One region of the Janibacter sp. CX7 genome, then DNA from elsewhere that is predicted to be linked to it. Evidence: riboswitches for the same ligand, from Rfam matches in the RefSeq annotation. Region 1 holds a riboswitch; each other region holds the start of a gene.

What was found. A riboswitch is a leader RNA that binds a small molecule or an ion and turns the genes downstream of it on or off. The one in region 1 is predicted to bind S-adenosylmethionine.
Region 2: linked by a shared signal. The riboswitch ahead of NMQ01_RS10100 (aminotransferase class V-fold PLP-dependent enzyme) and the one ahead of NMQ01_RS05725 (bifunctional o-acetylhomoserine/o-acetylserine sulfhydrylase) in region 1 are both predicted to bind S-adenosylmethionine.
Region 3: linked by a shared signal. The riboswitch ahead of ssuE (NADPH-dependent FMN reductase) and the one ahead of NMQ01_RS05725 (bifunctional o-acetylhomoserine/o-acetylserine sulfhydrylase) in region 1 are both predicted to bind S-adenosylmethionine.

The regions. Positions count from the first base shown of each region.
Region 1 is NZ_CP101464.1:1,161,026-1,171,388, forward strand. Features, by position in the region: gene NMQ01_RS05695 (hypothetical protein) at 1-58, shown strand, start outside; gene NMQ01_RS05700 (L-serine ammonia-lyase) at 45-1,430, opposite strand; gene NMQ01_RS05705 (hypothetical protein) at 1,522-2,007, shown strand; gene NMQ01_RS05710 (acetyl-CoA carboxylase carboxyltransferase subunit alpha/beta) at 2,020-3,495, opposite strand; gene NMQ01_RS05715 (hypothetical protein) at 3,538-3,906, shown strand; gene NMQ01_RS05720 (hypothetical protein) at 3,893-4,294, shown strand; SAM riboswitch class IV at 4,328-4,440, shown strand; partial or broken gene NMQ01_RS05725 (bifunctional o-acetylhomoserine/o-acetylserine sulfhydrylase) at 4,454-5,773, shown strand; gene NMQ01_RS05730 (hypothetical protein) at 5,842-6,147, shown strand; gene NMQ01_RS05735 (hypothetical protein) at 6,147-7,406, shown strand; gene NMQ01_RS05740 (GNAT family N-acetyltransferase) at 7,447-8,715, shown strand; gene hrpA (ATP-dependent RNA helicase HrpA) at 8,738-10,363, shown strand, end outside.
Region 2 is NZ_CP101464.1:2,064,589-2,074,951, reverse strand. Features, by position in the region: gene dapA (4-hydroxy-tetrahydrodipicolinate synthase) at 5-901, shown strand; gene NMQ01_RS10105 (ribonuclease J) at 898-2,583, shown strand; gene NMQ01_RS10100 (aminotransferase class V-fold PLP-dependent enzyme) at 2,733-3,950, opposite strand; SAM riboswitch class IV at 3,993-4,108, opposite strand; gene NMQ01_RS10095 (A24 family peptidase) at 4,181-4,825, opposite strand; gene NMQ01_RS10090 (DNA translocase FtsK) at 4,912-7,740, shown strand; gene NMQ01_RS10085 (MauE/DoxX family redox-associated membrane protein) at 7,724-8,788, opposite strand; gene NMQ01_RS10080 (ion channel) at 8,811-9,515, shown strand; gene rimO (30S ribosomal protein S12 methylthiotransferase RimO) at 9,567-10,363, shown strand, end outside.
Region 3 is NZ_CP101464.1:1,366,194-1,376,556, reverse strand. Features, by position in the region: gene pknB (Stk1 family PASTA domain-containing Ser/Thr kinase) at 1-367, shown strand, start outside; gene NMQ01_RS06735 (TauD/TfdA family dioxygenase) at 378-1,286, opposite strand; gene NMQ01_RS06730 (LLM class flavin-dependent oxidoreductase) at 1,283-2,641, opposite strand; gene NMQ01_RS06725 (ABC transporter permease) at 2,674-3,549, opposite strand; gene NMQ01_RS06720 (ABC transporter ATP-binding protein) at 3,550-4,395, opposite strand; gene NMQ01_RS06715 (ABC transporter substrate-binding protein) at 4,392-5,435, opposite strand; gene ssuE (NADPH-dependent FMN reductase) at 5,435-6,034, opposite strand; SAM riboswitch class IV at 6,301-6,415, opposite strand; gene NMQ01_RS06705 (class II 3-deoxy-7-phosphoheptulonate synthase) at 6,813-8,165, opposite strand; gene NMQ01_RS06700 (response regulator transcription factor) at 8,230-8,910, opposite strand; gene macS (MacS family sensor histidine kinase) at 8,907-10,085, opposite strand; gene NMQ01_RS06690 (1-acyl-sn-glycerol-3-phosphate acyltransferase) at 10,089-10,363, opposite strand, start outside.

The DNA of each region.
Region 1 (10,363 bases):
CACGAGATATCTCGTGATCTTCAGCCCCGGTGGTGAGTGGGAGATCAGCACTCGATGACGTTGACGGCGAGCCCGCCGCGTGCCGTCTCCTTGTACTTGACCTTCATGTCGCGGCCCGTCTCGCGCATCGTCTTGACGACCTTGTCGAGCGAGACGACGTGCGAGCCGTCGCCGCGCAGCGCGGTCCGGGCGGCGGTGATCGCCTTGACCGAGGCCACCGCATTGCGCTCGATGCAGGGGATCTGCACGAGCCCGCCGACGGGGTCGCAGGTGAGGCCGAGGTTGTGCTCCATGCCGATCTCCGCAGCATTCTCGACCTGGGCGGGGGAGCCGCCGAGGACCGCGGCCATCGCTCCGGCGGCCATCGAGCACGCCGACCCGACCTCTCCCTGGCAGCCGACCTCGGCGCCGGAGATCGAGGCATTTTCCTTGTAGATCACGCCGATCGCGGCAGCCGTGAGCAGGAAGCGGCAGATGCCGTCGTCGTCCGCGCCCGGCACGAAGTCGGTGTAGTAGCGCAGCACGGCCGGGATGATCCCGGCAGCGCCGTTGGTCGGCGCCGTGACGACGCGACCGCCCGCGGCATTTTCCTCGTTGACCGCCAGGGCGTAGAGGCACAGCCAGTCCATGCCACGAAGGGGGTCGTCGCTGCGGCCCTCGGTCCGCAGCCGCTGGTGGAGCTGGGGAGCGCGCCGGCGCACCTTGAGACCACCGGGCAGGACCCCTTCGGTCCGCAGGCCGTTGTCGATGCACTCGCGCATCACCGACCAGATGTGCAGCAGCTCGCTGCGCACCTCCGCCTCGGTGCGCCACGACAGCTCGTTGTCGAGCATGACCTGCGAGATCGACAGGCCCGTCTCGGCACAGATCGCGAGCAGCTGGTCGCCGGTGGTGAAGGGGTGCTTGACCGGGGTCGTGTCGGCGACGATCCGGGTCGAGCCGGACGCGTCCTCGCCGACGACGAAGCCGCCGCCGACGGAGTAGTAGGTGTGGCTCGACAGGGGAGTGGCGCCCTCGCCGCTCTCCTCGCCCCAGGCGGTGAAGGTCATGCCGTTGGGGTGCAGGGGCAGGGACTTGCGTCGGTGGAGGACCAGGTCGTCGTCCTCGACGAAGTCGATCTCGTGCTCGCCGAGCAGGCTCACCCGACGGCTGGACCGGATCTGCTCGAGCCGGCCCGTCACCGTGCGCGGGTCGCACAGCTCGGGACGCTCGCCGGTGAGCCCGAGCAGCACCGCGGTGTTGGACCCGTGGCCGTGACCGGTGGCACCGAGGGAACCGAAGAGCTCGGCCCGCACCCGCCGCACCTGCGGCAGCAGGCCCTCGTCGCGCAGCCCCTCGACGAACATCACGGCGGCACGCATCGGGCCGACGGTGTGCGAGCTCGACGGGCCGATGCCGACAGAGAAGAGGTCGAAGACACTGAGTGCCACTGGGGGTCTCCCGGAGGTCGTGGTGGTGCCGCCGACGGGGTGTGGGCCGGCGTGCCGGTCGTCACACTACCCGCGCCGCGATGCTCGGCGGGTGCCTGTGGAAAAGCTCGCGGCGGCCCGTCGTGACGTGGCCATGATGAAGGGCATGACCTACGACGACCTGCCGGCCGACTGGCCCCAGCGCCCCTTGACCGACCCCACCCTCACGGCCGACGTCGTCGACCTCGTCGTGCGTGAGGCCGACCGCGCGGAGGGGTGCCTGAGCATCCTGCTGTGCAGCCGGGAACACCGACTCGTGCAGCCGGTGACGATCAACGACGTCGAGGGGGTCCCGCCGCACGAGCGGCGCCGCCCATTCGACGTCTTCCTCAGCGGATTCGCCGACCGCCTCGGCGGCATCGTCGTCGCCGTCGGCCGTCCCCGCGGCTACACGCCCGACGACGTGGCGAGGGGGTGGCACGAGGCGGCGATCGCCGCCTGCCGCGAGCACCGGGTGCCCCTGCTCGGCACCTATCTCGCGTCGGTGCACGGGGTCGTCGAGATGCCCGCGTGGCCGGGCCTCGCGATCGCCGGGTAGCGACCGGCCGGGTCACCCCTCGTGCAGCAGCCCCTCGACCTCGGCCGCGATGGCGGCGGCGATCGCGGCGGCGAAGCCCTCGGGGTCCTCGTGCGCGGCCGGCTCCTCCGGGACGATGACGTCGACCGTGCCGTCCTCGTGCATCTGCGTGGCGCCGACCCGCTGCCGGGCGGCGAGCAGCGCGGCGTGCTCGGTGTCCTTGTAGACGATCGCGCTCGCACCCTCCGGGGGCAGCGGCGAGAGCCAGGCGTGGCCCGCGGCGATGATCCGCTGCGCCGGCAGCAGCGCGAGGGCGCCGCCGCCGGTGCCCTCGCCGAGGAGCACGGAGACGCTCGGCACGGTCAGGGCGGTCATGTCGGAGATCGAGCGGGCGATCTCGCCCGCGAGGGCGCCCTCCTCGGCACGGGGCGACAGGTCGGCGCCGGGGGTGTCGATGATCGTCACGAGCGGCAGCCCGAGCTCGGTCGCCATCCGCATGCCGCGTCGCGCCTCGCGCAGCGCGGCCGGCCCCATCGACTGGGCGGCCTGGTAGCGCCGGTCCTGACCGACGAGCACGCAGGCCCGCCCGGCGAAGGACGCCAGCGCGAGCATGACGCCCTTGTCCGACTCGCCGTAGCCGGTGCCGTTGAGCGGGATGACGTCGTCGGCGGCGTGCCGCAGCAGCTCGCGCACACCGGGCCGGTCCGCACGCCGCGTCGTCTCGATGGACTGCCAGACGCGGGCGACCTCCTCGTCGGTGGGCTCCGGACGGGAGACGAAGGGGGAGATCGGCCACGCCGGGTGGTCGGCCGGGTCGGCGGTGCGGGTCGTGCTCGCCGAGAGCAGGGTGAGCGCGCGGGCGGCGATGTCGGCCAGGCCCTCGACGGGGACGACGGCATCGACGATGCCCTTGTCGACGAGGTTCTCGGCGACCTGCACCCCGTCGGGGAAGGGCACGCCGTTGACCGTCTCGTAGACGACCGGGCCGAGGAAGCCGATGAGCGCGTCGGGCTCGGCGATCGTCATGTGGCCCAGGGACCCCCACGAGGCGAAGACGCCGCCGGTCGTGGGGTGGCGCAGGTAGACGAGGTAGGGCAGTCCGGCCGCCTTGTGCGCGACGACGGCCGCCGAGATGTCGACCATCGTCACGAAGGCCGGGGTGCCCTCCTGCATGCGGGTGCCGCCGCTCGCGGTGGCCGCGACGAGGGGCAGGCGCTCCGACGTCGCCCGGCGGATCGCCGCGACGATCCGCGCGGCCGCGGCCCGCCCGATGGAGCCACCGAGGAAGCGGAACTCGCCGACGATGAGCGCCACGTCGTGACCGTGGATGCTCGCCCGCCCGGTCAGCACGGACTCGTCGGTCCCGGCCCGCTCTGCGGCCTTGTCGACCGCGGCGCGGTAGTCGGGGGAGAGGCCGCTGACGTCGATCGGCTCGTCCCACGAGACGAAGCTGCCGGCGTCGACGACGGAGGCGATGAGCTGCTGGGCACCGGGACGCGGGTCACTCATGGCAGTGATGGTCGCAGGCCGCGCGCTGGGTACCCTTGCCCGGTGCTTGTGCCCTTGACCACTGTCGTCATCGTCGCGGTCGGCGTGCTCGGACTGCAGTCCCTGGCCTACCTCGTCCTCGACCGCCTCGTCGACGACCTCATGCTGATCGTCACCGCGGTCCTCGAGCTCGCCCTGCTCGTGCTCGTCGTCGTCTCTGCGATCGCGATGGGCAAGGTGTCGGGCCAGGGCGAGGGTGCGACGATGCTCGCCTACGCCCTCACGCTGCCGATCCTGCCGCCGATCGTCGTCTTCATCGCGCTGAAGGAGAAGACCCGCTGGGCCATGGGCGTCGTCCTCGCCGGCGCCTTCACCGTCGGGGTCATGGCCTACCGCATCCTCCAGATCTGGCAGACCCATGGCCCGGCCTGAGGTGCGCACGGGCACCGGGCCCGGCCGGGTCGTCGTCGCGGTCTACGCCGTCCTCGCGCTCGCCGCGACCGGCCGCTCGGTCCTGCAGATCACCCAGTACTTCGACCGCGCGCCGCTGGCCTACGTGCTCTCGGCCGTCGCGGCCGTCATCTACGTCGTCGCGACCGTGGCCCTGGCGAAGGGGGGTCCCTCCGGCGCCCGGCTGGCGACCGGGGCGATCACCGTCGAGGCGGTCGGCGTGCTCGCGGTCGGCACCCTGTCCTTCGTGCGTCCGGAGCTCTTCCCGGACAAGACCGTCTGGTCCCACTACGGGTCCGGCTACGGCTACCTGCCGCTCGTCCTCCCCTTCGTCGGCCTGTGGTGGATCCACCGTGTGAGACGCGCCTGATCGGCGACGCGAGCATCTCCTAGTCTTGCGACAGGTCTTGAGCGCCAGCGCGAAGCCCCGGCTCGCTGGCCGGCAACCCTCCTCCGCGGTGGGGTGCCCCGGGAGACGACCTGGTCCGCGACGACCGTCGCGGTCAAGCGCGCACAGCACAGGAGCACCACCATGACCGATCCCTCCACCTGGAGCTTCGACACCCGTCAGATCCACGCCGGCCAGGCACCCGACCCCACGACGGGCTCGCGGGCGCTGCCGATCCACGCGACGACCTCCTACGCCTTCAAGGACACCGAGCACGCGGCGAACCTCTTCGCGCTCAAGGAGTTCGGCAACATCTACACGCGGATCATGAACCCCACCCAGGACGCGGTGGAGCAGAAGATCGCTGCGCTCGAGGGCGGCGTCGGGGCCCTGCTCACCGCATCGGGGATGTCCGCGACGCACCTGGCCCTGGTCAACATCGCCGAGGCCGGTGACCACATCGTCGCCAGCGCCGCGCTCTACGGCGGCACGGTCAACCTGCTGAAGTTCACCCTCGCGAAGTTCGGCATCGAGACGACCCTCGTCGAGGACCCGAGCGACCTCGAGCAGTGGCGCGCGGCGGTCAAGCCCAACACCAAGGTCTTCTTCGGCGAGACCATCGGCAACCCCAAGCCGGTCGTGCTCGACATCGCCGGCATCGCCGAGGTCGCCCACGAGGCGGGGGTCCCGCTCGTCGTCGACAACACGATCGCCACGCCCTACGTCCTGCGGCCCATCGAGCACGGCGCCGACGTCGTCGTGCACTCGGCGACGAAGTACCTCGGTGGCCACGGCACCGCGATCGCCGGTGTCATCGTCGACTCCGGCAACTTCGACTACGCCGCCGACGCGGAGAAGTTCCCCAACTACAACCAGCCCGACCCGAGCTACCACGGGCTGCGCTTCGGGCCCGACCTCGGTGTCAACGGCGCCCTGGGGGCCAACCTCTCCTTCATCCTCAAGGCGCGCGTGCAGCTGCTGCGCGACATCGGTCCGGCGATCTCGCCCTTCAACGCCTTCCTCATCGGGCAGGGCATCGAGACGCTCAGCCTGCGCATCGAGCGCCACCTCGACAACACCCGCAAGGTCGTCGACTTCCTCTCCGGCCACGGCCAGGTCGAGTCGGTGAACTGGGCCTCCCTCGAGGGCTCCGCGAGCTTCGAGCAGGCGCAGCGCTACACGCCGAAGGGGGCCGGTGCCGTCATCTCCTTCGAGATCGCCGGCGGCTTCGAGGCGGGCAAGAAGTTCGTCGAGGGGCTCACGCTGCACAGCCACCTCGCCAACATCGGTGACGTGCGCTCCCTCGTGATCCACCCCGCGTCGACGACCCACTCGCAGGGTCCGGAGGAGGACCGGCTCGCCGCCGGCGTCACCCCCGGCCTCGTGCGCCTGGCGGTCGGCCTCGAGGGCATCGACGACATCATCGCCGACCTCGAGGAGGGCTTCGCCGCGGCGAAGTGATCGAGCTCGTCCGAGGGGCCTGTGGATAATTCCACGGGCCCTTCGGCGTTCTTTCCTAGCGTGGGGGCATGGACGGACAGCAGCGCATCTCCATCGACAGCGAGGGCATCGACGGGCTCGGCCGACAGCTGAAGGCCATCGCCGACTTCCTGGAGGAGAAGGCGGCGAAGGCGAACAACGAGGCGGTCGAGACCTTCGGCTTCCCGAGCTGGTACGGCACCGATGCGTACGAGGGCGCGATCGGCGACTTCGAGCGGGAGCGGATCCGGGTGGGCAAGCAGCTGCGCGAGCTCGGCCGCCTCGCCAAGGATGCCGGGGGTTGGTACGTGAAGACCGAGGACCTCCTCGACCGACGGCACCAGGGAGTCCTCTGATGGCGTTGGACGAGACAGGGACGATCGAGGAGGGCGACCCGGAGATGATCCGGGCGGAGGCGGACGAGCTCAAGACGGTCGCCGCCAACATCCACACCGTCGCCGAGATGCTCCGCATGGTTTCGACGAAGGGAGTCTGGGAGTCGTGCTCCGGCACTCTCTTCGAGCAGGAGGTCGGGACGACCCCGCAGGACCTCGTCGCGATCGCCAACCGGCTCAGCGACACCGAGCAGATCATCCGGCCCTATGCCGACCGGCTCGAGAAGAGCCAGGCCGAGCTCGCGAGGCTGCGCGCTCGTTACGACGCCAACGACAGGACCAGCGAGGACCGGCGGGCGAGGCTCGAGACGATGACCCCGGAGGACCCCGAGTACGCGACGGTCGACCGGGAGTACCGCGCGGCGAGCAACTCGCGGGAGATGAACAAGCGAGGGTACCGGCGGGTGGCCGACGCCGCAGTGGCCGACGAGCGGGCGACGGCCGGGCGGCTGGGCTCGGTCGGAACAGCCTTGTCCGACCCCCGGACCTACAACAGCTTCGAGATGGCCAGCCGGACGGGGACGAGCAGCCTCTTCAACAACCCGGTCGTCGACGTCACCCCGTGGGGCAAGCCGGCGGCGATCATGACCGCAGGCGATCCCATCGGCAAGCTCGGCCGCCGCGCGGTCTACGGCGAGGGGAGCTACAAGGACGTCGGCGCGACGACCGTCCTCACTGCCGTCGACATCGTCATCCCCGGGAGCAAGCGGGCCGATGCCAAGAATGCCACCAGGCTCAGTCACCGTGCCGACGAGCTCAAGAACATCAGGGCGGCGGACACGTCCACCAACCCCATCGCCCATCGACGGATCGCGGCGAACGCCAAGAGCTGGACCAAGCACAAGGTCGCGACGAACACGGTGAAGCTCAAGCACCGGGCCACTGACAAGCTGGCCGAGGCGAGTGGCGCCCGCCTGGTCGACGACATGGTGACCGACTGGGCGGCGGTCGCTGGGTCGGGTCGTGTGCGCAAGGGCGGCTACGTCGTCAAGTACTCCGTGCGGACCACCAGCAAGGTGACGTCCCAAGCCAGCTCGGTGACGTCGACTGCGGGCCGGATCGAGCAGGCAACGGAGTCCCCGGCAGACCGCCGAGCCCGCCGGGAGAAGGAGGAGGCGGCGCAGCGTCGGCAGCTCGCGGAGCAGCAGCGTCGGGACGAGCGGGTTCACGACCTGTCGGCCGGCCCGCTGCACGAACCCGCGGTCACGCTCGTTCGCTAAAGCCGTTGCCGCGTCGAGGGGTGGGTGCCACGGTTGCTGCATGACGAGCGACATCGAGATCACCCGGATCGACCCCGCCGACGAGAGTCAGGTTGAGGGGTTGCTCGAGCTCGACAAGTTCGTGTGGGCCGACGCGGGGCGCCGACCGCGTGAGGCGCAGCTGCGCGACACCCCGAGCCGGGCCGGCTTCGTCGCCACCCGTGGGGGAGAGCCCGCCGGGACGGCCGGGTCGTGGGACGTCGAGGTCTCCGTGCCGGCTGCGGGAGGCGAGGTCGCCTCCCTTCGTCCTGCGGAGGGGCTGACGTGGGTCGGGGTGCACCCCGACCACCGGCGCCGCGGGGTGCTCACGGCGACGATGGCCCACCACCTGCGGTGGATCCGTGACGAGCAGGGGCGCTCGCTGTCTGTGCTCAAGGCGTCGGAGCACACGATCTACGGGCGCTTCGGCTACGGGGTTGCGAGCACGGTGCTGCGGTCGAGCTTCGGCCGGGGCACGAGCTTCGCCGCGCCGGCGCAGGTGCGGGCGCTCGCCGACGCGACGACCCTGCGCACCACGACGGTCAGCCCGGACCAGGGTGACCGGTGGCACGACATCGCCCGAGCGGCCGCGGCCACCGGTGCCGGGCAGGTCGTGCGCAGCCGCGAGGACTGCGCGCGCCTGCTCCACGACAGCCCCGAGAGCCGCGGCGACCGTGAGCCGGCACGCCTGCTGTGGGCCACCCGCGACGGTCGCGACGTCGGCGCCGCGTACTTCCACCGCACGGCGAAGTGGTCCGATGGGCGACCCCAGGGCGAGGTGGGCGTCTTCTTCCTCGTCTCGACCGACGTCGGGGCCCGGCTCGCGCTCGCCGAGCGGCTCGTCGACCTCGACCTCATGGGCAGCACGGAGTACTGGGTCACCCTCGACGACCCGCTCGTGCAGTGGCTGCCCTCGCCGCGCGCCCTCGGCGGAAGCGGGCCGAGCGACAACCTCTGGCTGCGCATCGTCGACCTGCCGACGGCCGTCGCCGAGCGCGGCCACGCCGCCGACCTCGACGTCGTCGTCGAGATCGGCGACGCGATCCTGCCCGAGCAGGCCGGCCGCTGGCGCTGGACCGCCGCACGCGACGGTGTCGGCGCCCTCGAGCGCACCGACGCCGCCGCCGACGTCACGGTCGACATCGGCGACCTCGGTGCCGTGTGGCTCGGCGGGCAGACAATCGCCGCCCGGGCGGCCGCCGGGTACGTCACAGGAGACCCGGCGGCGGTGGCGGCGCTCGACGCTGCGCTGCGCACGCCGACCGGTCCGGTGACGACGATCGACTTCTAGCGGAGCACGTATCCTGACGCCCATGTCCGAGTCCGCCCTGCGTGAGCCCATCGCGGCGGAGGACCTGCACTACCCCGAGGACCTGCCGGTCGTCGCGCGCAAGGACGACATCGCCGCGGCGATGCGCGAGCACCAGGTCGTCATCGTCGCGGGGGAGACGGGGTCCGGCAAGACGACCCAGCTGCCCAAGATCGCGCTCGAGATCGGTCGTGGGCGCGAGGGGCAGATCGGCCACACCCAGCCGCGCCGCATTGCCGCCCGCTCGGTGGCCGAGCGCATCGCCGAGGAGCTGCGGGTCGACCTCGGTGGGCTCGTCGGCTACCAGGTGCGCTTCGCCGACCACAGCAGCGACAGCACGGCGGTCAAGGTGATGACCGACGGCATCCTGCTGGGCGAGATGCAGCGCGACCGCGACCTGCGCCGCTACGACACGATCATCATCGACGAGGCCCACGAGCGCTCGCTCAACATCGACTTCATCCTCGGCTACCTCAAGCAGCTGCTGCCGCGTCGCCCCGACCTCAAGGTCATCATCACCTCGGCGACGATCGACCCGGAGCGCTTCGCCGCCCACTTCAGCGACGAAGGGGGCGAGCCCGCACCGATCATCGAGGTCTCCGGCCGCACCTATCCCGTGGAGGTGCGCTACCGCCCCCTCGGAGAAGAAGACGGCGAGGACGGCGGAGTCGATGGAGATGGCGACCAGGTGACCGGCATCTGCCGGGCGGTCGAGGAGCTGTGGACCGAGCCCGAGTCCGGCGGCCCGCGCGATGCCCTCGTCTTCCTCAGCGGCGAGCGCGAGATCCGCGACGCGCAGGACGCCCTGACCGGGATGAACCTGCCGGACACCGAGATCATCCCGCTCTACGCCCGGCTCTCCGCGGCCGAGCAGCACCGCGTCTTCGCCCCGCACTCCGGGCGCCGGATCGTGCTGTCCACCAACGTCGCCGAGACCTCGCTGACCGTCCCGGGCATCCGCTACGTCATCGACACCGGCACCGCGCGCATCTCCCGCTACAACCAGCGGACCAAGGTGCAGCGCCTGCCGATCGAGCGCATCTCGCAGGCCTCGGCCAACCAGCGCTCCGGCCGCTGCGGTCGCGTCGCCGAGGGCGTGTGCATCCGGCTGTACTCGCAGGAGGACTTCGAGGCCCGGCCGGAGTTCACCGACCCCGAGATCCTGCGGACCAACCTCGCGAGCGTCATCCTCCAGATGACCGCGCTGGGCCTGGGCGACGTCGCACGCTTCCCCTTCGTCGAGCCGCCGGACTCCCGTCAGATCACCGACGGTGTCCGCCTGCTGCAGGAGCTGCAGGCCTTCGACACGGAGCACCGGGCGAAGGGGGCGCGTCGCCTCACCCCGACCGGACGGACCCTCGCCCGCCTGCCCGTCGACCCCAAGCTCGGCCGCATGCTCATCGAGGCCGACCGACTCGGCTGCACCACCGAGGTCCTCGTCATCGTCGCCGCGATGTCGATCCAGGACCCCCGCGAGCGGCCGACCGAGCAGCGGGCCCAGGCCGACCAGCAGCACGCCCGCTTCCGCCAGGAGGGGTCCGACTTCGCGAGCTGGTGGAACCTCTGGGTCTACCTCAAGGACCAGCAGAAGGCCTTGTCCGGCAGCGCCTTCCGCCGCATGTGCAAGCGC
Region 2 (10,363 bases), 900 kb from region 1:
CCGCATGACGACTTCCCCCTTCGGACGGGTGGTCACCGCGATGGTGACGCCCATGACCCCAGACGGCGCCGTCGACGCGAAGGGCGTCGCCGCCGTCGTCGAGCACCTCGTCGCCAGCGGACACGACGGTGTCGTCGTCAACGGCACCACCGGCGAGTCCCCGACCCTCAGCTCCGCGGAGAGCATCGCGATGGTCGAGACGGTCAAGCAGGCCGCGGGCGACCGCCTCGCCGTGACCGCGGGTGTCGGGTCCAACAACACCGCGCACGCCATCGAGATGGCCACGGCCGCGACCCGGGCCGGCGCCGACGGCCTGCTCGTCGTCTCGCCCTACTACAACAAGCCCACCCAGGCCGGTCTGCTCGCCCACACGCGGGCCATCGCCGACGCGGCGAAGCTGCCGATCATGCTCTACGACATCCCCGGGCGCACCGCCGTTCCCTTCGCCGTGGAGACCCTCGTGGCGCTCGCCGACCACGAGCGCATCGTCGCCGTCAAGGACGCGAAGGGGGACCTGTGGGCCTCCTCGCAGGTCATGGCCGAGACCGACCTGCTCTGGTACTCCGGCGCCGACGAGTACAACCTCGCCCACCTCGCCCAGGGGGCGCACGGTGTCGTCTCCGTCGTCGGCCACGTCGCCGGCCGGCAGTACGCGGACATGATCGCCGCCGTCGACGCCGGTGACCTCGCGGCCGCCCGCGAGATCCACCACCGACTCATCCCCGTGACCAATGCCCTGATGTCGACCTCGCAGGGCGCGATCATGGCCAAGGCCGCGCTCGTCGAGCTCGGCGTCATCGACCACGCGACCGTCCGCCTGCCCTACGTCGAGGGGCCGGCCGAGCACCTCGACGTCCTGCGCAAGGGCCTGGCCGCGTCCGGCATCGGAGGAGGCGCATGAGCCACCCGCACCCCGACCTGCAGCTCCCGCCCCCGCTCGCCGACGGCGCCCTGCGGGTCGTCCCGCTCGGCGGTCTCGGCGAGGTCGGCCGCAACATGGCGGTCGTCGAGCACGACGGTCAGCTGCTCATCATCGACTGCGGTGTGCTCTTCCCCGAGGACCACCAGCCGGGCGTCGACCTGATCCTCCCGGACTTCGAGTACATCCTCGACCGCCTCGACGACGTCCAGGCGATCGTCCTCACGCACGGCCACGAGGACCACATCGGCGCCGTGCCCTACCTGCTCAAGCACAAGCCCGACATCCCGCTCGTCGGCTCGATGCTCACCCTCGCCCTCGTCGAGGCGAAGCTCAAGGAGCACCGCATCAAGCCCTACACCCTCGGGGTGCGCGAGGGCGGGCGCGAGAGCTTCGGCGTCTTCGACTGCGAGTTCATCGCGGTCAACCACTCGATCCCCGACGCGCTCGCCGTCTTCGTGCGCACCGCGGGCGGCACCCTGCTGCACACGGGCGACTTCAAGATGGACCAGCTGCCGCTCGACCGGCGCCTGACCGACCTGCGGGCCTTCGCCCGGGTGGGCGAGGAGGGGGTCGACCTCTTCCTCACCGACTCGACCAATGCCGAGGTCCCCGGCTTCACCACCCCCGAGCGCGAGATCGGGCCGGCGATCGACACGGTCTTCCGCAAGGCCCAGCGCCGGATCATCGTCGCGTGCTTCTCCAGCCACGTGCACCGGGTCCAGCAGGTCCTCGACGCCGCCGAGCGCAACGGCCGCAAGGTCGCGATGGTCGGCCGCTCGATGGTGCGCAACATGGGGATCGCCGCCGACCTGGGCTACCTGCACGTGCCCGACGGCGTGCTCGTCGACGTCAAGAAGCTCGACAACTTCCCCGACGACGAGGTCGTGCTCATCTGCACGGGCAGCCAGGGGGAGCCGATGGCCGCCCTCTCGCGCATGGCCAACCGCGACCACCGCATCGACGTCGGTGACGGCGACACCGTCCTGCTCGCCTCGAGCCTGATCCCGGGCAACGAGAATGCCGTCTACCGGGTCATCAACGGCCTCATGCGCCTGGGCGCCGACGTCGTGCACAAGGGCAATGCCAAGGTGCACGTCTCGGGTCACGCCAGCGCCGGCGAGCTGCTCTACTGCTACAACATCGTCAAGCCGCGCAATGTCATGCCGGTCCACGGCGAGTGGCGCCACCTCGTGGCCAATGCCGACCTGGCGATCGCGACCGGTGTCGACCCCGACCACGTCGTCCTCGCCGAGGACGGGGTCGTCGTCGACCTCGTCGACGGCCGTGCCCGGATCGCCGGCGCCGTGCCCTGCGGCTACGTCTACGTCGACGGCTCGAGCGTCGGCGGGACGACCGAGGAGCTGCTCAAGGACCGCCGCATCCTGCGCGACGAGGGCTTCATCTCCGTCATGGTCGTCGTCGACTCCTCGACCGGCAAGGTCGTCGCCGGTCCGGAGATCACCGCCCGCGGCTTCGCCGAGGACGACGAGATCTTCACCCAGGTCAAGCCCAAGATCATCGCCGCGCTCGACGAGGCGGCCCGCAAGGGCACGACCGACACCCACCAGCTCCAGCAGGTCGTGCGCCGCGCCGTCGGCGGCTGGGTCGGTGGCAAGATCCGCCGCCGCCCGATGATCATCCCCGTGGTCGTCGAGGCCTGAGCGGGCAGGTCCTCACCCGCCCCCCGGTTTGCGGGTCACCCGAAGAAACTGCCCCTTCGCAAGGGTTCCGAACCCTTGCGAAGGGGCAGTTCTTCTTGTTGGGCCGAAGGGGGCCTGCCGGGTCCCCCCTTCGCCCCACCCGAGGAGGGTCAGAGCGAGCGCAGTGCGCCGAGGAGTCGGTCGATGTGCTCGGGCGTCGTGCCCAGGCCGGCGCTGATCCGCACGGCGGTCTCGTGCTCGGTCTCCGAGAGGAGGTCGTCGACGAGCAGGTGCGCGCAGAACTTGCCGTCGCGCACCCCGATGCCGTGGTCGTCGCCGAGGATGCGCGCGACCTCGCTGCTGTCGTGGCCGTCGACGGTGATCGTCGCGACCGGCGCGCCGTCGACGCCGCCGAAGAGGGTGTGCACACGCACGCCGGGGATCTGCTGCAGGCCGGCGAGCAGGCGGATGCGCAGGGCCTGCTCGTGGTCGATGATCGCCGCCTCGTGCTCGGTGATGAGCTCGCACGCGGTGGCCAGCGCGACGGCTCCCAGGACATTGGGGGAGCCGGCCTCGTGACGCGCCGGGCCACAGGTCCACTCGGTCTCGTCGAGCCCGACGCGGGCGGTGGCCCCGCCTCCGGCGAGGTAGGGCTGCGCCTCGTCGAGCCAGTCGCTGCGCCCGACGAGCACGCCGGCGCCGAAGGGGGCGTAGACCTTGTGCCCGGAGAAGGCGACGTAGTCGACGCCGAGCGCGTCGATGTCGACCCGGCGGTGCGGCGCGACCTGGGCCGCGTCGAGCGCGAAGCGCGCGTCGTGCTCGTGCGCCAGGGCGGCGATCCGCTCGATCGGCCAGTGCTCGCCGGTGACGTTGGACGCGCCGGTCGCCACGACGAGGCGGTGCTCGGCCGGGTGGTTGCGCAGCGCCTGGTCGAGCAGGTCGAGCGCCTCGTCGTGGCTGTGCGGCACCGGCAGGCGCAGCACGTCGCCCCACGGCAGCAGCGCCGCGTGGTGCTCCGAGGCGAAGACGAAGACCTTGGTCCCGGTGGGCAGCGCCCGGGCCAGCAGGTTGAAGGAGTCGGTGGTGTTGCGGGTGAAGACGACGTGGTCGTCCTCGCGGGCGCCGACGAAGGCGGCGACGGCCTCACGGGCGGCCTCGTAGCGCGAGCTCGTGACCCGCGAGGCGAAGCCCGCGCCGCGGTGCACGGACGAGTAGGTGACGGCCGCGGCGGCGACCTCGTCGGCCACGGCGGCGAAGGCCGGGGTGGTTGCGCCGTGGTCGAGGTGGGCGTACTCGATGCTCGCACCGTGCTCGTCGCGGTACGCCAGACCCGCGGAGACGAGCTGGGGCAGGGCGGTGGTCGTGCGGTGCAGGTCGGAGATGGTCATGACGGTGCTCCTGGTCCGTTGGGACCCGAGGTGTCGACCGCGAGTCCGCGCTTGCCGGGCGACGGTCTGTCGCCGGCCAGGTCGTCACCCGGAGCACCCCACCGCGGAAGGAGGGTTGCCGACCAGCTAGCCGGGGCTTGTCGCTGGTACTCGTGACCTTGGCTCAGACCATAACCGACCGACCACGGCTGCTGTCGACCCTCTGCGGGGCGCGTCTCGCCCCGTGGACATCAGGCCAGCGCGACGGCGAGCACGGCCCCGGCGACGAGATAAGGGCCGAAGGCGAGGTGGGTCGAGCGCTGCGCGCGGCGGGTGACGAGCAGCCCGGCGGCCACGAGGCCGCCGATGACGAAGCCGAGCCAGACCCCCACGGCGAGCGTGCTCCAGCCCAGCCAGGCGAGCGTCGGCGCGATGGAGACCATGAGCTTGGCGTCGCCCATGCCGATCGACCTGCCGAAGAGGACGAAGGCGAGCAGCACCGTCCCACCACCCACGAGCAGCGCCGCCAGACCGGCGCGGGCGAAGGCGCCCCAGTCGCCGGTCGTGGCCGACGCGACGGTGAGCAGTACGGCCTGGACCGGCACGAGCGGCAGCGTGATCGCGTTGGGCAGGCGGTGGACGTCGGCGTCGACGGCGGCGAGGACGAGTCCGGCGAGGGCCAGGGCGAGCGGCGCGAGCAGCACCGGCCAGGTCCGGTCGACGAGCCCGCGCTCCACGACGAGACCGACGAAGGGAGCGACTCCGGCGACCCAGAGGTGGCGGGGGAGGGGGGCTCCTTCGTCCGGCCGGCGGTAGCGACCGGTGCGCAGCCAGCGCCACCCGAGCACCCCGCAGGCGGCCGCGAGGAGCACGACGAGGAGGGTCCGCGAGTCCACGGGGCGAGGCTAACCGCTGCGATCCGTGGCCCGTGGTGCGCGTGTGACGCGTGTGTCGGGGGTGGCTTTCGCCTACCCTGCGAATCATGGCCACTCGTCCGTCGACCACCTCGCGCAGCAAGGGCGCCAGCTCCCGACCCAAGGGCTCCACCCGCCCGTCGGGTCGCAAGGCACCCGCCAAGAGCAGCGCGAAGGGGAGGACCTCCTCCCGCAAGCCCGCCTCCGGCGGCGGTCTGCCGCTGCCCATCGCGGCGGTGCAGCGCACCTGGATGGGGGTCGCGCACGCGACCGGCTCCGGCGTGCGCCGGATCGGCACGAGCGCCGGCCAGATCGAGCCGGAGCACCGCCGGGACGGCTGGGGCTTCCTCGCGATCGCCCTGGCCCTCGTCGTCGCCGTCCGCGAGTGGTGGGGCCTGAGCGGCCTCTTCGGCGACATCGTCCACGCGGTCGCGGCCGGCACCTTCGGCCGGGTCGCCTATGCGCTGCCGATCGTCCTGCTCCTGCTCGGCGTGCGCCTGCTGCGCTCGGCGAGCGAGCCGGCGGCCGACGCCCGGCTGGGCTTCGGCACCGTCATGCTGCTCTTCGCGGCGGCGGGCCTGACCCACATCGCCAAGGACATCCCGCAGCCACCGGACGGCGCGGGACCGATGCGTGACGCCGGCGGCATCGTCGGCTTCCTCGCCTCCGACCCGCTGTCGACGGCGGTCACCGAGTGGCCGGCGACGATCCTGCTCGTCCTCCTCGGGCTCTTCGCCCTCCTGCTCCTCACCGGCACCCCGCTGCACGAGGTGCCGCAGCGACTGGCCTACGTGCGCGCCGCCTTCACCGGCGAGGTGCCCAGCCACGTCACCGCGGCCGACGTCGACGCCCGCCACGACGCGCCCAAGGCGGCGGTGAGCCGCGCCCGGCGCCGCCGCACCATCGACGCCGAGGACGAGCAGTCCGGCGAGCGCGACGGCGACACCGCCTACGACCAGGCCGCCGTCGTCCAGCCGGTCGGCAAGGGGCGTCGCAAGAAGCCGGCGGCCCCCGTCGAGGCCGAGGAGGCGGCCGAGACCCCGCAGGCCGAGGCCGGCGGCCCACGCCCGGGCGAGAAGCGCCCGACGAAGAACCCTGCCGTCGCGCCGATCGCGAGCGGCAAGACCGAGCTGCAGCCCCCGCCGACGACCCAGCTGCCGCAGCGGGTCGAGCAGCTGGCCCTCGCCGGCGACGTCACCTACACGCTGCCCGACAGCCAGTACCTCAAGCCCGGCGCGCCGCACAAGGAGCGCTCGGCGGCCAACGACAAGGTCGTCGAGGCGCTCACGGGTGTGCTCGACGAGTTCGGCATCGACGCCCAGGTCACCGGCTTCCACCGCGGCCCGACCGTCACCCGCTACGTCGTCGAGCTCGGCCCGGGCGTCAAGGTCGAGCGCGTCACCGCGCTGTCGAAGAACATCGCCTATGCCGTCGCCTCCGCCGACGTGCGCATCCTCAGCCCCATCCCCGGCAAGTCGGCCATCGGCATCGAGATCCCCAATGCCGACAAGGAGATGGTCTGCCTCGGCGACGTGCTGCGCTCCGACGTGGCCCGCAACAACGAGCACCCGATGGTCATGGGTGTCGGCAAGGACGTCGAGGGAGGCTACGTCATCGCCAACCTCGCGAAGATGCCGCACATCCTCGTCGCCGGCGCGACCGGCTCCGGCAAGTCGTCCTTCGTCAACTCGATGATCACCTCGATCCTCATGAGGGCGACGCCCGACGAGGTGCGCATGGTGCTCGTCGACCCCAAGCGGGTGGAGCTGACGGCCTACGAGGGCATCCCGCACCTCATCACGCCGATCATCACCAACGCCAAGAAGGCCGCCGAGGCCCTCCAGTGGGTCGTGCGCGAGATGGACATGCGCTACGACGACCTCGCGACCTTCGGCTACAAGCACGTCGACGACTACAACAAGGCTGTCAAGGCGGGCAAGGTCGAGCCGATTCCCGGCAGCGAGCGGGTCATCCAGCCCTATCCCTACCTCCTCGTCATCGTCGACGAGCTCGCCGACCTGATGATGGTCGCGCCCCGCGACGTCGAGGACTCGATCGTGCGCATCACCCAGCTCGCGCGCGCCGCCGGCATCCACCTCGTCCTCGCGACCCAGCGCCCGTCGGTCGACGTCGTGACCGGCCTGATCAAGGCCAACGTCCCCTCGCGCATGGCCTTCGCCACCTCGTCGCTCGCCGACTCGCGCGTCGTTCTCGACCAGCCCGGCGCGGAGAAGCTGCTCGGCCAGGGTGACGCCCTCTTCCTGCCGATGGGCAAGTCCAAGCCGATGCGAGTCCAGGGCGCCTGGGTCACCGAGTCGGAGATCGAGCACGTCGTCGGGCACGTCACCGGCCAGCTCAAGCCGACCTACCGCGAGGACGTCGCCCCCGAGACGCCCAAGAAGCAGATCGACGAGGACATCGGCGACGACCTCGACGTGCTGCTGCAGGCGACCGAGCTGGTCGTCACGACGCAGTTCGGCTCGACGTCGATGCTCCAGCGCAAGCTGCGCGTCGGCTTCGCCAAGGCCGGCCGGCTCATGGACCTGCTCGAGTCGCGCGGCGTCGTCGGCCCCTCCGAGGGCTCCAAGGCGCGCGACGTGCTCATCACGCCCGAGGACCTGCCGACGACCCTCGCCCTGATGAAGGGGGAGGAGCCCCCGGCTCCCGATGGCGCCGCGCCCGCGGATGCCGAGGGTGACGACGTCGAGGGCGACACGACCCCGGTGGGCCAGCCCGCGGGGCAGGTCTCCACCGACACCGACGTCATCGACCTGCGCGAGGGCTCACCGGCCGCGTCGCAGGACCGCTACGCGGAGGACCCGATCGGCACCGAGGTCGTCGAGGAGTGGACCGAGGACGACGACGAGGACGCCTGGTCGCTCACCGACCGTCGGTGACGCCCACCTCGGCCTCGTCGGTGACGTCCTCCGGCGCCGCCACCACACCCGCCTCGACGAGCTCGGCGCGCACGTCGTCGTAGAACTCCTGCACGGCGGCCGTGCCCTCGACCGGGCCGCCGGCGAGCATGCCGTCGGCCCCGAGGAGGACCGCGCCGGGCGTCCCGACGCGGAAGATGCGGGACGTGATGGCCGACGGGTCCTGCAGCACCCGGCCGGCGAGCGTCGGCTCGGCAGCGACGACGTCCTCGAGCGCGGTGTAGACGACCGCCCGCACCCGCACCGGTCCCAGCCCCTCGTCCCATACCTCGACCTGGTCGATGACCGGTCGGCACGAGCCGCACGTGGGGGAGACGAAGAGCAGGAGCACCGCGCCGCCGGCGGTGAGCTCGTGCATCGTCGTCTCGTGGCCCGACTCCTCGACGAGGGTGGCGAAGGGGATGGGCTGACGGGCGTAGTCCGCGTCCTCGTCGTCCTGCGCGCCGGCCACCTCGCCGGTGCCGATGACGCCGGAGGAGGTCACCCCCTTCGTCCCGCCGAAGGTGACCACGACGACCGCGACGGTGAGCACGACCAGGCCCAGCCAGACCCAGGTCTGCGCCGAGGCCTCGAGCAGGCGGGCCGCCACCGAGGCATCGGCCGTCGCCGACCACACGCCGAGGGCGGCGACGACGACGAGCAGCACATTGCGCAGCGCGGTCCGGCGCGTCACCTCGCCCAGCCCGAGCCGGCCGAAGCAGCTGCACGTCACCGGGAAGTCGAAGCCGAGGGCCCGCACGACGACGGCGAGGTAGACGGCGAAGAGGACGAGCGCGAGGACCGCCACGACGAGGGCGAAGGGGGGCGGCGTCACGATGATCGCCACGGCGAGCACGATCTCGGCCCATGGCAGCAGTGCGGGCGCGGGGGAGTCGGTGAGGGCCCGCGGCACCTGCAGCTCGCCGAAGGCGCTGCGCGTCTCCTCGGGGTGACGGACCTTGGCGATGCCGCTCACGACCAGCAGGAGGGCGGCGAGGAGCGGGGGCAGCAGCAGCGGGGCGTCGAGCACAGCGCGAGTCTAGGGTTGCCCCATGACGAAGGCCTGGTACGAGCTCGACAGCCGCCCGACGGGAGTCCGCTACTGGGCGGCTGTCGTCCGCAAGCAGCCGTCGGCGATCCTCGTCGGCATCCAGCTCCTCGCGATCGTGCTGCTGCCGTGGGTGGAGTCGGAGAACTGGGGCCGGGCGGTCATCACCTCGCTGTCGCTCTTCGCGGTGACCTTCGGCATCTGGGTCGTGCGCTCCACGCCGGCGCTCACCTGGCTGGCGCTGGGCATCGGCTTCCCGGCCTTCGTGCTCGAGGTGTGGTCGGTCATCGACCGGAGCAACGTGCCGGTGACCTTCGCCGCGCACCTGATGCTGGCCGTCTTCTACATGTACGTCGCCTACGGCCTGGTGGCCTACATGTTCGCCGACACGTGGGTGACCAAGGACGAGCTCTTCGCGGTGGGGGCGGCCTTCACCGTCCTGCTCTTCGGCTTCACCTACCTCTTCGTCGCGATCCAGACGCTCGAGCCGGGGTCCTTCGACGGGCACACGGGCATCGGGCCGAAGTCCTTCCTCGAGCTGCTCTACTTCTCCGCGGCCAACCTCACGAGCGTCGGCCTGTCGGACATCGTGGCGATCGAGCCCCACGCCCGGGCCGCGACGATCATCGAGCAGCTGGGCGGGGTGCTCTACGTCGCCATGGTCATCTCGCGTCTCGTGGCCCTGACGGTCAGCCGCGCGCGCAGCTGAGCGATCGCGTCGTTTCGGTCGAGCCACTCCCGGCCGCCTAGAGTGGGGTCCATGTCCACCCCTGCCCGTAGCGTCGCCCTCGTCACCCTGGGGTGCACCCGCAACGACGTCGATTCCGAGGAGCTCGCCGGCCGCCTGTCCGCAGAGGGGTGGACCCTCGTCGACGACGCCGCCCAGGCCGATGTCGCGGTCGTCAACACCTGTGGCTTCATCGAGCAGGCCAAGAAGGACTCGATCGACGCGATCCTCGAGGCCAATGACCTGCGCGAGCACGGTCGGACGCAGAAGGTCGTGGCCGTCGGCTGCCTCGCCGAGCGCTACGGCAAGGAGCTCGCCGACGAGCTGCCCGAGGCCGACGCGGTGCTCGGCTTCGACTCCTACACCGACATGAGCGCCCACCTGCGCGCGGTCCTCGACGGCCACGCCCCCGAGGCCCACGTGCCCAGTGACCGCCGCAAGCTGCTGCCGATCTCCCCGGTCGACCGCGACGCGAGCGAGGTGGCCCTGCCGGGGCACAACGCCTCCGACCTGCCGCGCGCCCGCCTCGACGACCGGCCGTGGGCGCCGCTGAAGATCGCCTCCGGCTGCGACCGCCGCTGCGCCTTCTGCGCGATCCCGACCTTCCGTGGGGCCTTCGTCTCCCGGCGCCCCAACGACGTCGTGGCCGAAGGGAGGTGGCTCGCCTCCCAGGGCGTGCGCGAGCTCTTCCTCGTGAGCGAGAACTCGACGTCCTACGGCAAGGACCTCGGTGACCTCGACCTGCTCGAGCAGCTGCTGCCCGAGCTCGTCGCCATCGAGGGCGTCGAGCGAGTGCGCGTGTCCTACCTGCAGCCAGCCGAGATCCGTCC
Region 3 (10,363 bases), 210 kb from region 1:
GGTGACGGGGCAGGGCGCCGAGGCCGCGACGACCGCGATCGAGAAGGCCGGGCTCGAGGCCACCCGCGCCGACGACGCCTACTCGACGACCGTGCCCAAGGGTTCGGTCATCAGCCAGTCCCCCAGCAGCGGCACCCTCCTTCCCGGTGAGACGGTGACGATCACCGTCTCCAAGGGCCCGGAGATGGTCGCCGTCCCGTCGGTCGAGGGCCTGAGCCGCTCTGCGGCGACGAGCAAGCTGCAGGCGGCGGGCTTCAAGGTCTCGGTCCAGACCTTCCTCGGCGGGCCGCTCGACGAGGTGCGCGCCTCGCGCCCGAGCGGCGGCACCGCCCCCAAGGGCTCGACGGTCACGATCCTCGTCGTCTGACGAAGGGGGGTCAGACCGCCGGCGCGTAGTGCGAGGCGTCACCCGTGATCGACCGGCTGCGCTCGCCGTCGATGCCGACCGGGACCTCACCGGCGACGGTGACCCGCTCGAGCCGGCGGGGCAGGCCGTCGTAGTTGTCCGGGGCGTAGTGCTGGGTGATCTGGTTGTCGAAGATCACCAGCTGGTCGGGCTCCCAGACGACCCGGACGACATTTTCCGGGCGGGTGACATAGCTCTGGAGCAGGCGCAGGATGTCCCGGCTCTCGGTCTTCGACAGCCCGACGAAGCGGGAGACGAAGCCACCGAGGTAGAGGCCGCGCTCCCCCGTGCGCGGGTGGACCCGCACGACCGGGTGCTCGGTCTCGAAGGTCTGCGAGGTGAACTCGGCCCGGCGCTCCTTGAGCGCGTCGTCGTGCTCCTCCGGCGGCGTCGCGTAGTCGTAGTCGTTGGTGTGCACGGCCCACAGGCCGTCGGCAAGGCGCCGCAGCGGCTCGGGCAGGTCGCGGTAGGCCGCGGCCGTGTTGGAGATGAGGGTCTCGCCGCCGTGCGGCGGCACGACCTTGCTCGACAGGGTCGTGTAGGCCGGGGGCGCCTGGACGAAGGTGACGTCGGTGTGCCAGTGGTTGGCCGCGGACCCGCCGAAGGTCTCCGAGGCGACCGGCAGGACGCGCGGAGCGCCCTCGACCGAGGCGACCGTCGGGTGGGCCGTCGTCAGCTCGCCGAGCTGGGCGGCGAAGCGCTGCTGGCCCTCGCCGTCGAGCGGCGCGCCCCTGAAGACGAGCGCCTTGTGCTCGTCGAGGGCCTCGCGGACGAAGCGCAGGGTCGGCTCGTCGAGCGGGGCGGTGATGTCGACGCCGACGACCTCGGCGCCGATCCGGCCGGTGATCTTGCGGATGTCGCGGATGGGTGCGGTGCTCATGCTGCGTGCTCCTTCGTGGTGGACGTGCTGGTGGGGTGGGTGCTGCTGATGTGGCCGGCCGCCGGGCGGGCGAGACCGTAGTGCTCGCGCAGGGTCGTGCCCGTGTACTCGCGGCGGAAGAGGCCCCGCTCCTGCAGGATCGGCACGACGGTGTCGACGAAGACCTCGAGGCCCTGGGGGTAGGTCGGCGGCATGATGTTGAAGCCGTCGGCCGCCCCCTGGGTGAACCACGTCTCGAGGTCTTCGGCGATCTGCTCGGGCGTGCCGGCGAGCACGCGGTGCCCCCGGCCGCCGGCGAGTCGCTCGATGAGCTGGCGCACCGTCAGGTCCTCGCGACGGGCGAGCTCGGTGACGAGGGTGAAGCGGCTCTGGTTGCCCTGGGTGATGCGCTCGACGTGCGGCAGCGGCGCGTCGAGGTGCTCCTCGGTCAGCTCGACGTCGAGCATCGCGCTCAGCTGGGCCAGGCCGTAGGCCGGGACGATGCCGGCGTTGATCTCGGCCTCGAGCCGCTGCGCCTCCTCCTGCGTCGACCCGATGATCGGGCTGATGCCGGGCAGCACGAGCAGCTCGTCGCGGGAGCGGCCGTGCTGCGCCAGTCGACGCTTGAGGTCGTCGGAGAAGTCGATGCCGTCCTGCAAGGTCTGCTGGGCGGTGAAGACCGCCTCGGCGTACTGCGCGGCATAGGCCTTGCCCGCCTCGGACGACCCGGCTTGGACGAGCAGCGGGTAGCCCTGGACCGGTCGCGGCACGTTGAGCGGGCCGGCCACGTCGAAGAACTCGCCGTGGTGGTCGATCGGCGAGATCCGGTCGGTGTCGGCATAGGTCCCGCCCGCCGCATCAGCGACGATCGCGCCGTCGCCGAAGCTGTCCCAGAGCGCGGCGACGACCTGGACGAACTCCTCGGCCCGCGCGTAGCGCCGGTCGTGGTCGGGACGCTCGATGCCGAAGTTGCCCGCCTCGACCGTCGACCCGGAGGTGACGATGTTCCACCCGGCGCGCCCGCCGCTCAGGTGGTCGAGCGAGGCGAAGGCCCGCGCCAGCGTGTAGGGGTGGTTGTAGGTCGTCGAGGCCGTCGCGATGAGCCCGACGTGCTCGGTGCTCGCGGCGAGCGCGGAGAGCAGGGTCAGCGGCTCGAAGCCCGAGTGCGAGTTGTGCCGCACGTTGTCGGGAAGCCCGACGACGTCGGCGAGGAAGACCGAGTCGAGGCGACCGCGCTCGGCGGTGCGCGCGATGTCGACGTAGTGCTGCAGGGTCCGCGCCCGCACGGGATCGGCCGAGGGATGCCGCCAGGCGGCCTCGTGGTGGCCGTTGGGCATGATGAAGGCATTGAGGTGGAGCTGGCGTTGCGTGGTCATCGTGAGTGGGTTCCTTTGCAGGCGAAGGGAGTTCAGCTGCCGGTGGGCGTGGTGCGCCAGGCCGAGAAGTGACGCTCCAGGCGCACGAGCGCGATGTTGACGACGAGGCCGAAGACCGAGACCGTGAGGATCCCGGCGTACATCTGCGGGATCTGGAAGCTGCTCTGGGCGTTGACGATGAGGTAGCCCAGGCCGGCCTTGGCGCCGACCATCTCCGCGGCGATGAGCACGAGGATCGAGGCGGTGCCGGCCATCCGGATGCCGGTGAAGATCGTCGGCACGGCCGACGGGAGCACGACCTTGACGAAGAGCTGCAGGTTGGACAGCCCGAGGGTCCGCGCGGCCCGCACCAGCAGCGGGTCGACGGTGCGCACACCGGCAACGGTGTTGAGCAGCACGGGGAAGAAGGCCGCGAAGGCGACGATCGACACCTTGCTCAGCTCACCGATGCCCAGGAGCAGCGTGAAGACCGGCAGCAGGGCCAGGGCCGCGGTGTTGCGGAAGAGCTCGAGCAGCGGCGTCAGCACCTCGCGCAACCCGTCGTACCAGGCGACGGCGATGCCGAGGACGACCCCGGCGACGACGGCCAGGCCGAAGCCGACGACCGATCGGGTGAGGCTCGCCTGCAGGTGCTCCTGCAGCTGACCGGTGCGCGCGAGGTCCCACAGCGCGCCGAGCACGACGTGCAGCGGCGGCAGGAAGACCTTGCGGGTCGGCTCGAGCAGGTACTGCGTGCCGAACTCCCACAGCAGGAGGAAGAGCACGACGGCCGCCGAGCGGCGCACGCCGGTGCGCAGCGCAGAGACCACCCGCTGGGTGCGGCTCGGCGCCTCGGAAACGGTCACGGTGGACGAAGGGGGCGCCTCCGCCGGTGCCGTGGTGGGCTGGGACAGGGTCGCGGTGCTCATTCAGGCCGCCTTCTCGGTGCCGTCGGGCTGGATCTTGGAGTGGCCGGCGCGGCGGGCGCGCTCGACCTCGTCGTGCAGCAGGCTCCAGACCTGGTGCCGGTAGGCGACGAAGTCGGGGTCGGAGCGCAGGTCCGTCGCGCCCTCGCGGTCGCCGAGGTCGACGTCGACGACCGCCTTGAGGCGTCCGGGCCGCGAGGAGAGGACCGCGACGCGCTGGCCGAGGTAGACCGCCTCCTCGATGCCGTGGGTGATGAAGACGGCCGTCGTCCCGGTCGTGCGCCAGATGCGCAGCAGCTCGTCCTGGAGCTGCTCGCGGGTCTGGGCGTCGAGCGCGGCGAAGGGCTCATCCATGAGGAGGATCCCCGGCTCGTAGGCGAGGCTGCGGGCGATCGCCACCCGCTGCTTCATGCCGCCCGAGAGCTCGTGCGGCAGCCGCTCCTCGAAGCCCTCGAGGCCGACGAGCGCCAGGTAGTGACGGGCCCGCTCGGTGCGCTCCCGGCGGCTGAGCGGCAGCTGCTCGAGGCCGAAGGCGACATTGGCCAGCGCCGTGCGCCAGGGGAAGAGGGCGTACTGCTGGAAGACGATCCCGCGGTCGAGACCGGGTCCGGTGACGGCCTCGCCGTCGACGAGGACCTGGCCGCTCGTCGGGGTGCTCAGCCCGCCGAGGAGGTCGAGCAGGGTCGTCTTGCCCGACCCGCTCGGGCCGACGAGGGTGAGGAACTCCCCCGCCGGGACGGTGAGGCTGATGTCCCCCAGGGCCCGCAGCACGCTCGCGCGGGGCTGGTCCTTCGTCGGGCGGACGACGAACTCCTTGGTGACGTGGCGCAGCTCGATGCTCGAGGTCACTTCTGCTCCCCCTTCGCGAGGTCGTTGTACTCGTTGGTGTAGAGGCTCGAGGGGTCGAGGTCGGCCCGGTCGACGATCCCGGTGCTCTCGAGCCAGGCGGCCCACTGGGTGAAATCACGGTCGGTGACGACTCCCCCCTTCGCCGGGACGCCGGTGCTCTTCCAGAAGCGGACGTTGTCCGTCGTCTCGTTGCGGTCGCGGCCCTCGATGATCCGCTCGAAGCGGGCGATGACCTGCGCACGCGGTGTCCGGCGGGCCCACTCGATGGCCTTGGCGACACCTGTCGTGAAGTCGCGGACCGCGTCCGGGTGCTCGGCGATGAAGTCGTCGCGCAGGACGTACTGGCCACCGTTGAGCTCGCGCCCGAGGACGTCGACGTCGCGGATCAGCTCGCGGATGTCGTCCTGGGCCTTGGCCCGGTCCTGCAGGATCCCGCCCAGGGCGCCGACGTCGACCTGCTTGCGGCGGATCGCCTCCTCGGTGTCGTTGGGCGGCAGGACGACGAGCTGCACCTGATCGATCTCGGCGGCGCTCAGCCCCGCCTTCGTCAGCCAGGTCTCGACGAAGGCCTCGGCATGGGCACCCAGGGTGTTGACGGCGATCTTCGCGCCGACGAGGTCCTTCGGCCCACGGATCGTGCTGTCCTTGCGCACGTAGAGGCCCTGGTAGGAGGTCTCGTCCGAGCCGTAGTAGTTGATGACCGCGGTGATCGGCGAGCCGGCCCCGGCGAGCTTGACGACGGCACCGGAAAAGGCGCCACCCACGTCGGTCTGGCCGGTCGCGACGGACTGGATGTCCTGCGGCCCGCTCACCGTGGCGCCGACGTACTCGAGGGTGACCTTGCTGAAGTAGCCGAGGTCGTCGGCGAGCTCGGGGAAGGTGACGTTGTTGGCGCTGCCCTGGTAGCGGAAGGTGACCTTGCCCCCGGGCGCGGTGCCGGCGGCATCGCTCGACGGCAGGGCGCAGCCGGCGAGGGTGGACGTCGTGGCGATGCCGGCGAGGCCGAGCAGGACGGTGCGGCGGGAGGTGAGCGCGCTCATCAGGCCACCGCCACCGAGCGCGCGAAGAGCTCACCGCGGTGCGCCGCATCAGCGGCGGCGACGAGCGAGCGGCCGGCGACAGCATCGAGGAAGACGCGGGTGACCTCGGCGAGCGGCCCCGCCGCGGAGTCGGCGATGCTCACCTCGCCGTCGTCGTACCGGGTGACCTCGGAGGCCAGGACGAACCACCCCGGCGTGATGGCACTCGGCGCCAGGCTCGCCAGGACCGGCCGCAGGGCGTAGTCCACCGCGAGGACGTGGGCGGGGCTGCCGCCGGTGGCGATCGGCAGGACCACCTTGTCCTTGAGCCCGGTCTGCGGCAGCAGGTCGAGGAAGGCCTTGAGCAGTCCGCTGTAGGCCGCCTTGTAGACCGGGGTCGAGACGATCACGGCGTCGGCCCGCTGCAGGGCGCAGGCGGCCCGGGCGATGTCGTCGTGCTCGGCGTCGGCCCGCAGCAGCGGCTCTGCGGGCAGGTCCCGCAGGACGATCGGGTGCACGACGTGCCCGGCGCGCTGGACCCGGTGGGCGAGGTCGCCGAGCACGGCTTCGGTGCGGGAGGTGGTCGAGGGTGAGCTGGAGATCGTGGCGATGACAGCCATGGGGGTGCCTTTCGATGGGCAGGTGGGTACGACGGATCGACGGCTGACGAAGGGAGGTCGTCACCGGTCGTGAGAGTGGGAGTGGGTGTGCAGGGTTCGCCGAGGGTGCGCATTGCCGTTGGGCAATGCGGGTTCAGGTCAGCGACAGAGGGCGCTGTTGACCCGCAGGAGGTCGACGTGGCGCCGCAGCGCCGGACGCAGCGACCGCGGTGCGGTCGGGGCGGTGGTGCTCATGGGGAGTCCGTCCTGTCATGAGGCCGGTGAGTGCCTCGCGCTTGCTCCGGCCGCGACGGCAGGAGCCAGGTCCTCACCCGGAGCACCCCACCGCGAGTGGAGGGTTGCCGCCCAGCAAGCCGGGGCTTGACGCTGGAGCTCGTGACCTGATGACAAACCTACGCAGATCCATCTCCTACTGCAAGAGAAGGAGATGGACGTCTCGCCATCCGGGACACCAATTCCCCTGCCCCGCAACGAGACCGCCCACGACGAAGGGAGACACGGCCCGGGTTGTGTTGTGTGGTCAACCGGTAGCGCCGGGTGCCGGCAGCGCCCGGTGAGCGCCGCCGGCTCGCTGAAATCCCGGTTCAACACACAACCATCAGCACGACGAAGGGGGCGCCGCCGCCAGCACGACGAAGGGTGGGGTCGACGCGAATCAAGGAAAAGTCCGGACTGCCTGCGCCCCGTGAGAGGCAGACCAAGCGGTCCGGACTTTTCCCCAGCGTCGACCCCACCCTTCGGCGGGCGGCCCGGTCTTCGGCAGGACGGACGAGAGGGCTCAGCCCTCGCTGAGCATCTCCGCGGTGAGGAAGGCCAGCTCCAGGCTCTGCTGGTGGTTCAGCCGCGGGTCGCAGACGCTCTCGTAGCGCTTGTTGAGGTCCTCGTCGAGGATGCGCTCGGCGCCGCCGAGGCACTCGGTGACGTCGTTGCCGGTGAGCTCGACGTGCAGGCCACCGGGGACGGTGCCGAGCGCGCGGTGCACCTCGAAGAAGCCGCGCACCTCGTCGACGACGTCCTCGAAGTCGCGCGTCTTGAAGCCCGACGCCGACTCGAAAGTGTTGCCGTGCATCGGGTCGCAGATCCACGTGACCATCGCGCCGGAGTCACGCACCCGCTCGACGATGCGCGGCATCGCCTCGCGGATCTTGCCCGCCCCCATCCGGGTGATGAAGGTCAGGCGGCCGGGTTCGCGGTGCGGGTCGAGCAGGTCGATGATGCGCAGCAGCTCGTCCGGGTCGGCCTTGTCGGAGACCTTCATCCCGATGGGGTTGCGGATCCGGCTGACGAAGTCGAGGTGCGCGTGGTCGATCTGCCGGGTGCGCTCGCCGATCCACAGGAAGTGCCCCGAGGTGTCGTAGAGGTCGCCGGTGCGCGAGTCGACGCGGGTCATCGGGCGCTCGTAGTCCAGGAGCAGCGCCTCGTGCGCCGACCAGAACTCGGTCGTCTTCATCGCGTCGAAGTCGACGTCGCACGCGGCCATGAAGCGCATGGCCTTGTCGATCTCGCGGGCCAGGCCCTCGTAGCGCCGGTTGGCGGCGTTGGAGACGAAGCCGACGTTCCAGTCGTGGACGCGCCGCAGGTCGGCGAAGCCGCCCTGCGTGAAGGCCCGCACGAGGTTCAGCGTCGCGGCGCTCGTGTGGTAGCCGCGCAGCAGCCGCTCGGGGTCGGGCTCGCGGGACTCGGGCGTGAAGGCGAAGTCGTTGACCATGTCGCCGCGGTAGGCGGGCAGGGTCACGCCGTCGCGGGTCTCGGTGTCCTTGCTCCGCGGCTTGGCGAACTGCCCCGCCATGCGGCCCATCTTGACGACCGGCATGCCGGCGCCGTAGGTGAGCACGGCGGCCATCTGCAGGATCGTCTTGATCCGGTCGCGGATGTTGTCGGCGGTCGCGTGGACGAAGGTCTCGGCGCAGTCGCCGCCCTGGAGCACGAAGGCCTCACCGACCGCGGCCTTGGCCACCCGGTCGCGCAGGTCGTCGCACTCCCCCGCGAAGACGAGCGGAGGATAGCTCCCGAGGGTCGCCACGACGTCGTCGAGAGCGGCCCGGTCGGGCCAGCTCGGCTGCTGGGCAGCGGGCAGGTCGCTGGCGATGGCGTCAGCGGCGGACGTGGAGGTGGGCACTGCGGTGGTCACCACCCAAGGATAGGTCGAGCCGCCACCGCACCGGCGACCCGTCCACCTGCAGGACGAAGGGAGGTCACTCCGGCTGGTCGAGACCCCGGCTGATCGCGAAGCGGGTCAGCTCCACGCGGTTGTGCAGGTGGAGCTTGCCGAGGATGTTCTGCACGTGGTTCTGCACCGTCCGGTGCGAGATGACGAGGTCGGCCGCGATCTCCTTGGCCGTCATGCCCATGGCGACGTAGCGCAGGATCTCGGTCTCGCGCTCGGTGAGCTCGGGCACCGGCGAGCTGCTCGCCTCCGGCTCGGGCGCGCTGCGGGCGCGGGTGCGCATCTCGCGGAATTCGCCGAGCACCAGACCCGCGAGGCCCGGGGTGAAGACCGCGTCCCCCGCCCCGGTCGCCGTGACGGCGTCACGGATCTCCTGCGGCGAGGCGGACTTGACGAGATAGCCGCTCGCGCCGGCCTTGACCGCCGCGAGCACGTCGTGCTCCTCGCCGCTCGCCGAGAGGATGAGCACCTTGGTCGCGAGGTCGCTGATCGCCGTGCACACCTCGTCGCCGCGCAGCTCCGGCAGGTTGAGGTCGAGGACGAGCACGTCGGGGGTCGTCGCGCGCGTCCGGCGCACCGTCGAGGGCCCGTCGGCGGCGGTGCCGACGACGTCGAAGCCTGCCTCCTCGAGGTCTCGCACGAGGGCATCGCGCCACAGCGGGTGATCGTCGGCGACGAGGACGGTGAGGGGGGCGCCGGGCTCGGTCATGAGGAGGAGCCTGCCATGTGCGTGGTCGGCACGGTGAGGGTCACCGTCGTGCCGCCGGTGGACGGCGAGCGCCAGCTCGCGTCGCCGCCGAGGTCGAGCATCCGTCCGCGGATCGAGCTGCTCGCGCCGAGGCGCCCCTCGTCGGCGGCCCGGACGAGCCGGTCGACGGGCATGCCGACGCCGTTGTCGCGGACGACGACCTCGAGGCCGGTCTCGTCGGCGTCGAGCAGGGCCCGCGCCCCGTCACCGGCGTGCCGGGCGACGTTGTCGAGCGCCGCGACGACGGCGGCCTCGACCTCGCGGGCGACGAGCTGCGGCACCTGCACCGGCCCCGCGGGCAGGACCACCTCGACGGTGGCCGAGCGAAGTGAGGCCAGCCCGGCAGCGAGATCACGGCGGTCGCCCTCGTCCGCCGGCACGGCGGTCGGCCCGGAGGTGGCCGGCTCGAAGCGGGTGATGCGCAGGGAGCGCTCCTGGTCGGCGGCGAGATCGGCCAGGGCCTCCCCTTCGCCGCCGATCTCACGACCTCGCCGGTGGATCATCGCCAGGGCCTGGAGCACCCCGTCGTGCACCTCACGACCGATGCGCTCGCGCTCGGCGAGCCGCTCGCTGATCGCGAGCGCCTGCTCGAGGCGCTTCTGGCTCTCGCGGGCGAGCTGCACGGCGAGCCCGACGAGGATGCCGAGGATGTAGAGCAGGAAGATGTTGTGCCAGGTCAGCTGGCCCGGGTGCTCGGCCTGGACGAGGTTGGCGGCGGCGATGACCGTCGCCGCGAGGACCCCGCCGCGGATCCCGGTGAGCAGTGCGCCGGCCATGACCGACGCGGCACTCCACACACCCGGGACGGTCGAGATGCCGGCGCTCACCTCCGCGGGGTCGTAGACCTCGCTCGTGAGGAAGATGCCGACGCACGCGATGACGAGCTCGACGGCGATGGCGACGCTGGTCGGTCGCGGCAGCAGCGGCGCGACCACCGACCACACGAGCGCGACGACGAACCACGCGATGATCGGCCACCACAGCTCGACGTGACCGCGGTGGACGCCGACGAGCACGGCCGCGTAGACGAGTGCGACGAAGCGGTAGAGGGCTAGCCCCCGCCCTCCGGCGCTGTCGATGAGCGGCGACGGGTTGTAGTGCCGACGTAGCGCGCTCGCCCCGGGGTCGAGGACCACGGCCTACAGACCGTCCTTGCCCTCGCCGGACCAGGGGTTGCTGGCGTCGCCGGCGTCGAGGCCCTCCTCGAGCTCGGGCACGGCCCGCCCGGGCCGGGCGGCCTCCTGCAGCTCGCGTGCGCGACGACGAGCCTTGGTGAGCAGCTTTTCCTTCATCGACGTCGCGTACATGTCGACGTACTCCTGGTCGGACAGCTGCATGAGCTCGTACATGATCTCGTCGGTGATCGAGCGCAGGACGAAGCGGTCGCCCTCCATGCCCTCGTAGCGCGAGAAGT